DNA from 2 places in the Pseudarthrobacter ribosi genome. Region 2 is predicted to be linked to the other one. Evidence: riboswitches for the same ligand, from Rfam matches in the RefSeq annotation. Region 2 holds a riboswitch; the other holds the start of a gene.
What was found. A riboswitch is a leader RNA that binds a small molecule or an ion and turns the genes downstream of it on or off. The one in region 2 is predicted to bind thiamine pyrophosphate.

Region 1 (4,857 bases), on a different contig from region 2:
TGTAGGCCGTGACGAGACCACCGAGCCGGTATCTCCAGTCCGGCAGCTCCGCCAGGGCCGCGTCGATCTGGCCGTCGTCGAGGATGTCGTCCGTGGCTGCCATTGCGGGCTCCTTTTGCTGCCTAGAGGAATTCGGCCCGGCCCTCCATCGCCGAGGACGCCAGCGCGTGCTCCCGGCGCGGGATCCTGCCGGCCCTTTTGGCCAGCCTACCGGCGATCACGGCGTGCTTGAAGGCCTCCCCCATTAGCACCGGATTCTGCGCCCGGGTCACTGCCGTCGCCAGCAGGACGGCGTCGCAGCCAAGCTCCATGGCCAGGGCGGCGTCGGAGGCGGTGCCAATCCCGGCGTCCAGGACCACGGGCACGGAGGCCCGCGAGACGATCAGTTCGATGTTGTGCGGGTTCAGGATGCCCAGGCCCGTGCCGATCGGTGAACCCAGGGGCATCACTGCGGCGGCGCCGAGGTTTTCCAGCCGGAGGGCCAGTACCGGGTCGTCGTTGGTGTAGGCGAAGACCTTGAATCCGCGGGCCACCAGCTGTTCGGTGGCCTCGACGAGTTCCACGGCGTCCGGCAGCAGGGTGTGCTCGTCGGCTATGACTTCCAGCTTCACCCAGTCCGTTTCGAGGGCTTCGCGGGCCAGTTCGGCGGTCAGGACGGCGTCCCTGGCGGTGAAGCAGCCCGCGGTGTTGGGCAGCACGCGGATGTTGTGGTCCAGCAGCAGCTGAAACAGCGACCCGGCCTCCGCGGGCGAGTAGCGCCGCATCGCGACGGTGGTCAGCTCGGTGCCGGAGGCCAGCAGCGCGGCGCCCAGACCGTCCAGGCTCGGCGCCCCGCCCGTGCCCATGATCAGCCGCGACCCCAGCTGCACGCCGTCGACCGTAAAGGGATCCGCTGCTGCCGGTGATACTCCCGGGGCCGCTGCCCGTGTGGTTTCCGCCATGCTGCTCATCCTCCCTGTACCGCCGTGACCAGCTCGACGTCGTCGCCGTCGGCGAGCGCGGTGCCGTGCCATTGGCTGCGCGGAACCACTTCCGCGTTGCGGGCGACGGCGACCCCGAGTTTCCCGCCGTCCGCGGACCGGCCGTTCGGGGCGAGGGGCCGGCCGGTGACCTGGCTGACGAGGGTGCTGACCGAGGCGCCGTCGGGGAGCGCGTGTTCCGTTCCGTTCAGTCTGATGTTCATGCCGTTTCCTTGCTGTGCTCAGGGGTGGTGTCCCGGTGGGTGGTCTCTCGGGGTGCTGTGATCCGGGGGGTCGTTTCCGGCGGTCCCGCGGCCGTCGGGAGCGCGTCCTGCATGCCGGAATCCTCCGTGCCGGTGTCCTGCGTTCCGGGGGCGAACCGGTCCGGCCGGAAGTGCGCCCAGCGGGGGTCCGCGACGCCGTCCAGCAGCTGCCGGCAGATCTCCGCGGCGGCGGGGGTGAGCAGGATGCCGTGCCGGAAGAACCCGGTGGCGACGATCAGTCCCGCTACGTCCCCGCGACGCCCCGGCCCGGTGACCCGGCCCAGCAGCGGCGCGTTGTCCGGGGTCCCGGGACGGGCTCTCGCGGTGGCCTCGAGCAGTTCCAGTTCGGCGACGGCGGGGACCAGCTGCTGGGCGTCGCGTAGCAGCTGGTAGACGCCGCCGGCGGACACGGCGCCGCCGGGGCTGCTTCCGCCCGCTTCGGGGCCGCCGCCGGGGGTGCGGCCGGCCGGGGCCGCCGTCTGGCTGTCGGCACCGAGGGCATCCTCCCGCTGGGTGGCGCCGATCACCACCGTGCCGTCCCGCCGGGGAACGATGTAGACCGGGACGCCGCGGACCAGTCCCCGCACGGTGGAGGTCAGCAGCGGCCGCAGCTTGTCCGGCACGCGGAGCCGGAGGATGTCGCCGTGGACCGGCCGCAGCGGCAACCGAAGTCCGGCGGGGAGGCCCTCCAGCGCGGCGGCGCCCAGGCCGTTGGCCACAATGGTTTCCGTGGCCCGGACGCTGCCGCCGCCGGCCAGGCTGGCCCCTGCCACCCGCCCGTCCGCCCAGAGCAGGCCGGCAGCGCGCCGGGTGATGGTGTGGCATTGACCGTCGGCGGCAAGGAGCTCGCCGATCCGGGCGAGCAGCCGGCGGGGGTCCACCTGGTGGTCGGCGGGAATGTCGAAAGCGCAGGAGATGCCCGGGCTCAGGAGAGGCTCCCGCACCCGCGCCTCACGGACGGTCAGCGGCTCCACGGCGAGGCCGTGCGCCTGCTGGACGGTGCGCAGGTCCGCGAGCGCCCGGCGGTCGGCGGCGTCGGCCCCGACGGCGAGGGTCGGCGTCGTGAGGTATCCCGTGCCGGTGTCCGTCCGTGCGCCTCCGGCCCCGGCGGCCTGTCCCGTGTCCGGTTCCCGGTCCAGTGCGGCGGCCGGTTCACCGTCCAGTGCGGCGGCGAAAGCCGGCCAGAGGCGGGAGGATTCGAGCATGAGCTCCAAGAGGGCTTCCTCCTGGTAATGCAGTTCACTCACCGGGGCGAGCATGCCGGCGGCGGCCCAGCTGGCGCCGCTTCCGGGGGCGTCGTCGATCAGGGCGACCGAACGGCCTGAGCGTCTCGCCGCCCAGGCGATCCCGTGGCCGATAACTCCGCCGCCGATCACGGCAACGTCGTAACATTCCCGGGTTCCGGTGTCATCGGGCGTCGCAGTGTCAGTTGCCGCGGACGAGCCGCGGGCGGATGGTGGGCCCATGAAGGATTCCTTCCCTACGCCGGTACTAACCGGATCAGGTCAAGCGGTCGGCTCTGACGCCCTCTCAGCCTGCCGGTGCCGGGCGCCTGTGGCGTGACCGGCTGCGGCGGGCTCCCGCGGTATTCGCCCAGTTTAGAGGAACTAGGCTGGAGGCATGAGCCAGGATGCCGTACACACCACTGCCCGTCTTTACCTTTGCACCGGTGCCCGCCAGGATCGCGGCGACTTTGCGGACTTCGTGGACGCGGCCTTTTCCGGCGGCGTTGACATCATCCAGCTGCGCGACAAGTCCCTGGAGGCGGCCGAGGAGCTGGAACTCCTGGAAGTCCTGCACGAGGCGGCCCGTCGGCACGGCCGGCTCTGGGCCGTCAACGACCGGGCGGACCTCGCCTCGCTCTCCGGGGCTCCGGTGTTCCATGTCGGCCAGAAGGACATCCCCCTTGGAGCCGCGCGGAACTTCCTGGGCAAGGACACCGTGATCGGTCTCTCCACGCACACCCCGGACCAGGTGGACGCGGCCATCGCCGCCGCCCCCGGCCGTAGCGGCCTGGACTACTTCTGTGTCGGGCCGGTGTGGGCCACCCCCACCAAGCCGGGGCGCGCCGCCGTCGGACTCGAGCTGGTGCGCCATGCGGCCGACGCGACCCGCCGGGCATCGGTCCTGGCCGGTGACAAGCGCGAGGGCAAGGTCGCGGGAGAGGTGCCCTGGTTCGCGATCGGCGGCATTGACCTCGACAACGTGGAGCAGGTGGTGGAGGCCGGGGCGAGCAGGATCGTGGTCGTCCGCGCCATCACCGAAGCCGAAGATCCCGCCGCCGCCGCCCAGGCCCTGCTCGCGGCCCTCGACGCCGCGGGGAACTGAACGCGGGGAACTGAACGCTGAGAAAGCGCCGAACCGGTCCGGCCGGGGCCGGCCCCGGACCGGCCTTGACCGTTCGGGCGTCCGGTCAGCCGGCCAGGCCGAGCTGGGTCATCCGGCGGGTGTGGTTCGCGGCCAGTTCGTCCATCAGTTCGCGGACAAGTTCCTTGGACCGGTCCTCGTCCGCGCCGATCAGGCCCCCGACAAACGAGTGCTCAAAACTCACCCGCTGCGCCTGGGTCAGTGCTTCCCCGAGCAGGCGCCTGGCCCAGAGTGCCAGCCGCGAGGCCAGCCGCGGGTCATCGGCCAGGGCTGTCTTGAGCCGTTCCCGCAGCACCTCCGTGGCTCCCCCGTCGGCCTGGATCCGCTCCACCAGGGCGCGGGTTCCGGCGTCGACGTAGCGGGAAATGGCGCGGTAGAAATCGGCCGAGACGGTGTCGATCACGTACGCCTTCATCAGCGACTCGTACCAGTCCGCCGGGCGCGTGCGTTCGTGAAAATGGTCCACGGACGGCTGGAACGGCAGCATGGCGGCCTCCACATCCTGGCCCATGGCGTCGATTTTGGCGCTCACCAGCTCGTAGTGCTCGAACTCGATCACGGCGAGCCGGCCCAGCACCGCACGGTCGTGGAGGGTGGGTGAATACCGGGCATCGGAGGAGAGCCGTTCGAAGGCGGAAAGCTCGCCGTAGGCCATGACGCCGAGCAGATCCATCAGGAAGGTGTTGTAACGGGCAGGATCAGCCGGGGATGTGCTCATGATCCAAGACTAATGGCGCAAATGGAGCTAATCTGATTTTCGTGTCCCATCATCGCTTGACCCCGAATGTCCGCCAGCAGAAGAACCAACTTGCCGAGGCGCTCAACGCGCTGCGCACGACGCTGGAGTTGCCGGGCCCCTTCCCGGAGGATGCGCTCCGGGAAGCCAAGGAGGCCGTCGCCGGGCACGAGCTGCCGGAGCTGGATTTCACGCATATCGAGTTCGTGACGATCGATCCGGCCTCCTCCACGGACCTGGACCAGGCCCTCTTCATCGACCGTACCGGGGAGGGCTACAAGGTCTTCTATGCGATCGCCGACGTCCCCTCCTTTGTGGTCCCCGGCGGGGCGCTCGACGCCGAAACCCGCCGCCGCGGCCAGACCTACTACACCCCGGACGGCCGGATTCCGCTGCATCCGGAAATCATCAGCGAAGAGGCCGGCAGCCTGCTCGCCGGCCAGCTGTGCGCTGCGTTCGTGTGGGAATTCGAGCTGGACGCCGCGGCCAAGGTGTCCGCGGCGCTGGTCCGCCGCGCGACGGTCCGCAGCCG
Region 2 (4,857 bases):
GCCGCCGAAGCCCCGGGCCTCCATGGTGACCGCGAGCCGGGAGGCGCGCCGGACGGCCTGCACCAGCAACCCGAAGCTCTGCCCCAGGGTGGCGCGGAGCCGCTGCAGCGGATTCCCGTGGGAGCCCACGCCGCGAGCGCGGCGTGCCATGCCGATGGTCTGCCATTCTTCGCCCATGAGCCCCACGAGCCGCATCGCCGCAAGGGTCCCGAGGACGAAACGGTGCGGCAGCTTCGCCTTCTGCGCGAGGGCATCCGCCAGGTCCGTGGGGTCTGTGCAGCTCATCAGCAGCACCGCCGGCAGCGCGATGGCCAGGCCGCGGATCATGAACCCCACTCCGAGTTCGAGGGAGCCCTCGCTGATCGACCAGATCCTGGCGTCGAGCAGGATGCTCCCGCTGTCGGGGGCCAGGATCGTGGTGCTCCAGCCGCCCAGCGCGGCGGCCAGAATCAGCGGCCAGCCCCGCTGCCAGAGCAGGCCGAGGGTCAGTCCGGCCAGCGGAAGAAGCGCCAGCTCGAACGCGAGGGCCACCGAGGCGGACACCCAGTCGATCGACAGCGCCAGCACCATCGTAATGAGCATCACGGCGGCGAACTTCGCCAGCGGGTTGGCGCGGGTCAGCAGGGCATGGTTGCCGCGCAGCGTCAGTTCCTGCCTCATGGCGCGGGGACCTTCCCCGGTTGCCGGTGTCTCGGTTCTGGATGTCCCGGTTCCCGGCGTTCCGGGGCCCGGAGGCTCAGCTCGGTGCCGCCCAGGACCGCGCTGAATTCGGCATCGTGCGTCACGGACACAACGGCCGTGCCGTCGTCGAGCAGTTCGGAGAGGAAGGAGGCGAGCTCGGCCCAGGTGTTGGCGTCCTGGCCGAAGGTGGGTTCGTCCAGGACGAGCACCTGGGGATGGGCGGCGAGGACAGTGGCCACCGACAGGCGCCGCTTTTCGCCGCCCGAGAGCGTGTAGGGGTTGGCGTCCACGAGCTCCGTGAGCCGCAGCCGCTCCAGCAGCTCGTCCACACGATCCTCGCCGCGGCCCAGGTGCCGGGGCCCGAACATCAGCTCGTCGAGCACCCGGCCGGTGACGAACTGGTGCTCGGGTTCCTGGAACACGGTGCCGATCCTGGCGATCAGCTGCTGGGCCTTCCACCGGTACGGGTCAATCCCGGCGCCGGCGCTGAGTTCCACGGTGGCAGAGACCCTGCCGGACACGGGCGCGAGCAGCCCGGCGAGCGTGAGGGCGAAGGTGGACTTCCCCGAGCCGTTGGGCCCGGTGACGGTCAGGGCCTCCCCGGCCCGGACCTGGGCCGTGATGCCGGCCTGCACGGGCTGCGGCGGGATGGGCCGGAAGCCGCCGCGGAGACCGGCCCGCCGCGGACGTTCGCGCGAAACGGCCAGGTCCTCCGCGGCCAGCAGCAGCCGCCCCGCGGTGCCGGCACCGGGCGCGGTTCTCCCGGATGCCCCGGCGTCCCGTGTGCCGCGCGCGCGGGTCGGGGGCGCGTAACCGGGCACCCAGACGCCCGCCGCGGTGAGCATGTCCCGTGCCTGCGCCAGGACCTGGTCCGGCGGCCCGTCGATCAGCACGGCGGAGTCCGTGGCGGAACCGGGCTGCAGCACCACGATCCGGTCCACGAGGTCCTTCCAGACCGAGACCCGGTGCTCCACCACCACCAGGGTGGCGCCGGTCTTATCCAGGCAGCGGCCGACGGCGTCGCGGACCTCCAAGACGCCGGCGGGATCGAGGTTCGCGGTTGGTTCGTCGAGCAGGATCAGTCCGGGGCGCATCGCCAGGATGCCGGCGAGCGCCAGGCGCTGCTTCTGCCCCCCGGAGAGCGACGACGTCGGGTGGTCCAGCGGCAGCCGGCCCAGCCCGACGTCGTCGAGCGCTTCCGCGACCCGTGACCAGATATCCGCCGCGGGCACGGACAGGTTCTCCGCGCCGAACGCGACGTCGTCGCCGAGGCGCGAGAGCACCACCTGGGTCTCCGGGTCCTGCTGCATCAGCCCGGCCCGGCCGCGCCGGGACCGCGGCGGGGCACCGTCGATCAGCAGGCTGCCGGACTCGTCCGCATCCTCGGCCTCCGCCGCGGCGCCGGAGGCAGGGTGAGCGCCGCCCGTGGAGTTGTCGCCGAGCACACCGGCCAGGGCGTGGAGCAGCGTGGATTTGCCGGCACCCGAGGGTCCCAGCAGCAGCACGCGCTCCCCGGGCCGGATGTCCAGGTCTAGGCCGCTCACCGCGGGCCGGGACCGGCCGGCGTGCCGCCAGCCCCAGCCCCGGGCGGTGACCGTGGCCGGGCGGACCGTATCGGAGGATGTCATGATCGGTGTTCGGACGTCAGGAGAAGACCGGCTCCGTGGCGGCTTTGCGGGAGGCAAAGGAACTCAGCACACCGGTCCTGGCCAGGCCGCGGGTGGCGAGCCAGGACAGCCCGCCGGCGATCACGGCGCCCGAGATGGCCGTGAAAATGATGTACGCGAGCTTGTCCCCGCCGGCGTACGCGATGTTCCAGCCCCAGGGCAAAAACGAATCATTCAAACCGCAGAACAGGCCCGCCCCGGCACCGGCCAGCAGGGACACCGGCAGGTTGAACTTCTTGTACATGAAGGCGGCGAAAACCAGTTCGGCGCCAAGGCCCTGCAGCATGCCGGAGATGAGTACGGTGGTGCCGTACTGCGAGCCCATGATCAGCTCGCCGGTGGCGGCCACGGTTTCGCAGAACAGTGCGGCGCCCGGTTTGCGGATAATGAGCATGCCCAGTACCGCGGGGATCATCCAGCCGCCGGCGTAGAGCCCGGTGAGCGGCGGGTAGAACGCGTTGACGGGGGCGGAAATGAGGTTGGCGCCCTGGGACCAGGCCCAGAAGATGACGCCGCCAGCCACCGCGATCAACGCGGCCACCACAATGTCCACCACACGCCAGTTGTGGCTGCGCTTGGCGGGCGTCGGGGATGGTTGGTGCTTGGCAGGTTCTTGCTTGGCAGGTTCTTGCTTGGCAGATGTGTGCTCGGCTGATGTGTCAGTCATATCGTCCTCCTGAGGAACAGGAGGGGAGAGTGACCCGGGGGCCCACAGCTTCCGCCGCCGTCCCGCGCACTCTGAGAACTCGACTCCCTTGCGCCGGTACTAACCGGATCAGGTTCGAGGGTCTGCGGCTGTCCGCACTCTCAGCGCCCACCTGTGGTTTCCCCGGATTCCTCCGGTGATGCCCGACGGCGGCGCTCCCCTGTCGTATCTAAATATCGCCCTTGTGGGCGTGGACCAGTTTACACCCGTGAAGGGTTGTTTTCCCGGGCCCGCCGTCACAATCCGCCGGCTTCGGCGCCCGCGCCCCGCAGCGGCCGGCTTGGTAGAGTCGCACAAAGCATGGGAACGCCGGACGCCGGGGCCTGCCGGCCACAGCGGCGGCTTACAAACGGAAGCTGAATCAATTGAACAATTCACCAGTGACTTCCCCCGACTACGACCCGGACGCCGCGGAACCGCAGCCGCACGGGTCCCTGGGTGCGCTCATCGGCCGCATTTTGGCCGAAATGAATGAGCTGCAGTTCCGGTCGTTCAGCAAGGATGACGCCCTGGACCTGGGACTCCTCCTGGTGGAACTGGGCCGGCGGCGTTCCCACCCGATCGCCATCGATATCACCAAAGGTGAGCAGGTGCTTTTCCACGCGGCGCTGGAGGGCGCCACCCCGGACAACGAACGCTGGATCAGGGCCAAGCAGCGCACTGCCGTGCGGTACGAGGTCCCCTCGCTGCTGGTCGGCCTCCGGGCACGGGCAGCCGGGGGAAGGATCGAGGACAACGCCTGGTTCGACCAGCAGGAGTTCGCCGCGCACGGCGGCGCCTTCCCCATCTACCTGCGCGGAACCGGGATGGTCGCCACCGTCACGGTCTCCGGGCTGCCGCAGAAGGCCGACCACGAGCTGGTGGTGGAAGCCCTCTCGGAGATCCTGGGCCGCGCCGCGCCGTCGGACTAGACCCAGCCGCTCACCGCATCGAGGACATGCTCGCTACGCTGCTGGCGCTTCCCCTGCGGGGGCCGCCCCCGGGGCGCCCTCCGCGGCCAGGACCCGCATCGCCCGGCGCCCGCTAGGCGTATGGCAGGACCAGGTCGGCGTAACGCGCTTTGATGGTCTCCAGCGTGCTGTCGCCGTCCGTGTCCCAGATTTCCTGGTTGAAGATTTCCACTTCGATGTCGCCGGTGTAGCCGGCGTCGCGGACCCAGGTTCCGATCGTGGCGAAGTCGATGACGCCGTCGCCCATGTATCCCCTCGACAGCAGTGCGTCGGTGGCGATGGGAAGGTTGAAATCGCAGACCTGATAGGACGCGATCCGGTGTTCCCGGCCGGCACGGTCAATCTGCGCCTTCAGTTCCGGGTCCCACCAGACGTGGAAGGTGTCGACGGCGACGCCGACGGTGCTCGTGTCGAAGGGAGCGGCGAGGTCGAGGGCCTGGCCCAGGGTGGAGATCAGGGCGCGGTCCGCGGCGTACATGGGATGCAGCGGCTCGAGCACCAGGCGGACACCGTTTTCGGCGGCGAACGGCACCAGGTCAGCCAGGCGGTCGGCAACGCGCCGCCGCGCGGCCACCACGTCCTTTTCGCCCGGGGCCAGTCCGCCCACCACAAGGAACAGCTCCCGGGTGTCGAGAGCCACTGCCTCGAGGATGGCCGCCCGGTTATCGGCCAGGGCCGCTGCCTGGCCCTCCCGGTCAGCCGCGGTGAGGAACCCGCCGCGGCAGAGCGAGGACACCCGCAGGCCGGCGTCCCTGATCAGCCTGGCAGCCTCGTCCAGCCCGGCGTCAGCGACGATGTCCCGCCAGGGGCCGATCGCGGGGATACCGGCCCGGACGCACCCGTCGACCGCCTC

Region 1: another riboswitch for thiamine pyrophosphate. It lies ahead of ACZYZ5_RS21090 (FAD-dependent oxidoreductase); the one in region 2 lies ahead of ACZYZ5_RS14205 (ECF transporter S component).

The regions. Positions count from the first base shown of each region.
Region 1 covers NZ_JBVAYZ010000039.1:2,846-7,702, reverse strand. The annotation lists gene ACZYZ5_RS21105 (4a-hydroxytetrahydrobiopterin dehydratase) at 1-103, opposite strand, end outside; gene ACZYZ5_RS21100 (thiazole synthase) at 123-941, opposite strand; gene thiS (sulfur carrier protein ThiS) at 947-1,183, opposite strand; gene ACZYZ5_RS21090 (FAD-dependent oxidoreductase) at 1,180-2,688, opposite strand; TPP riboswitch at 2,682-2,816, opposite strand; gene thiE (thiamine phosphate synthase) at 2,843-3,550, shown strand; gene ACZYZ5_RS21080 (ferritin-like fold-containing protein) at 3,636-4,307, opposite strand; gene ACZYZ5_RS21075 (RNB domain-containing ribonuclease) at 4,349-4,857, shown strand, end outside.
Region 2 covers NZ_JBVAYZ010000014.1:51,448-56,304, forward strand. The annotation lists gene ACZYZ5_RS14195 (energy-coupling factor transporter transmembrane component T family protein) at 1-660, opposite strand, end outside; gene ACZYZ5_RS14200 (ABC transporter ATP-binding protein) at 657-2,309, opposite strand; gene ACZYZ5_RS14205 (ECF transporter S component) at 2,326-3,015, opposite strand; TPP riboswitch at 3,083-3,226, opposite strand; gene ACZYZ5_RS14210 (heme-degrading domain-containing protein) at 3,435-3,965, shown strand; gene ACZYZ5_RS14215 (sugar phosphate isomerase/epimerase family protein) at 4,078-4,857, opposite strand, start outside.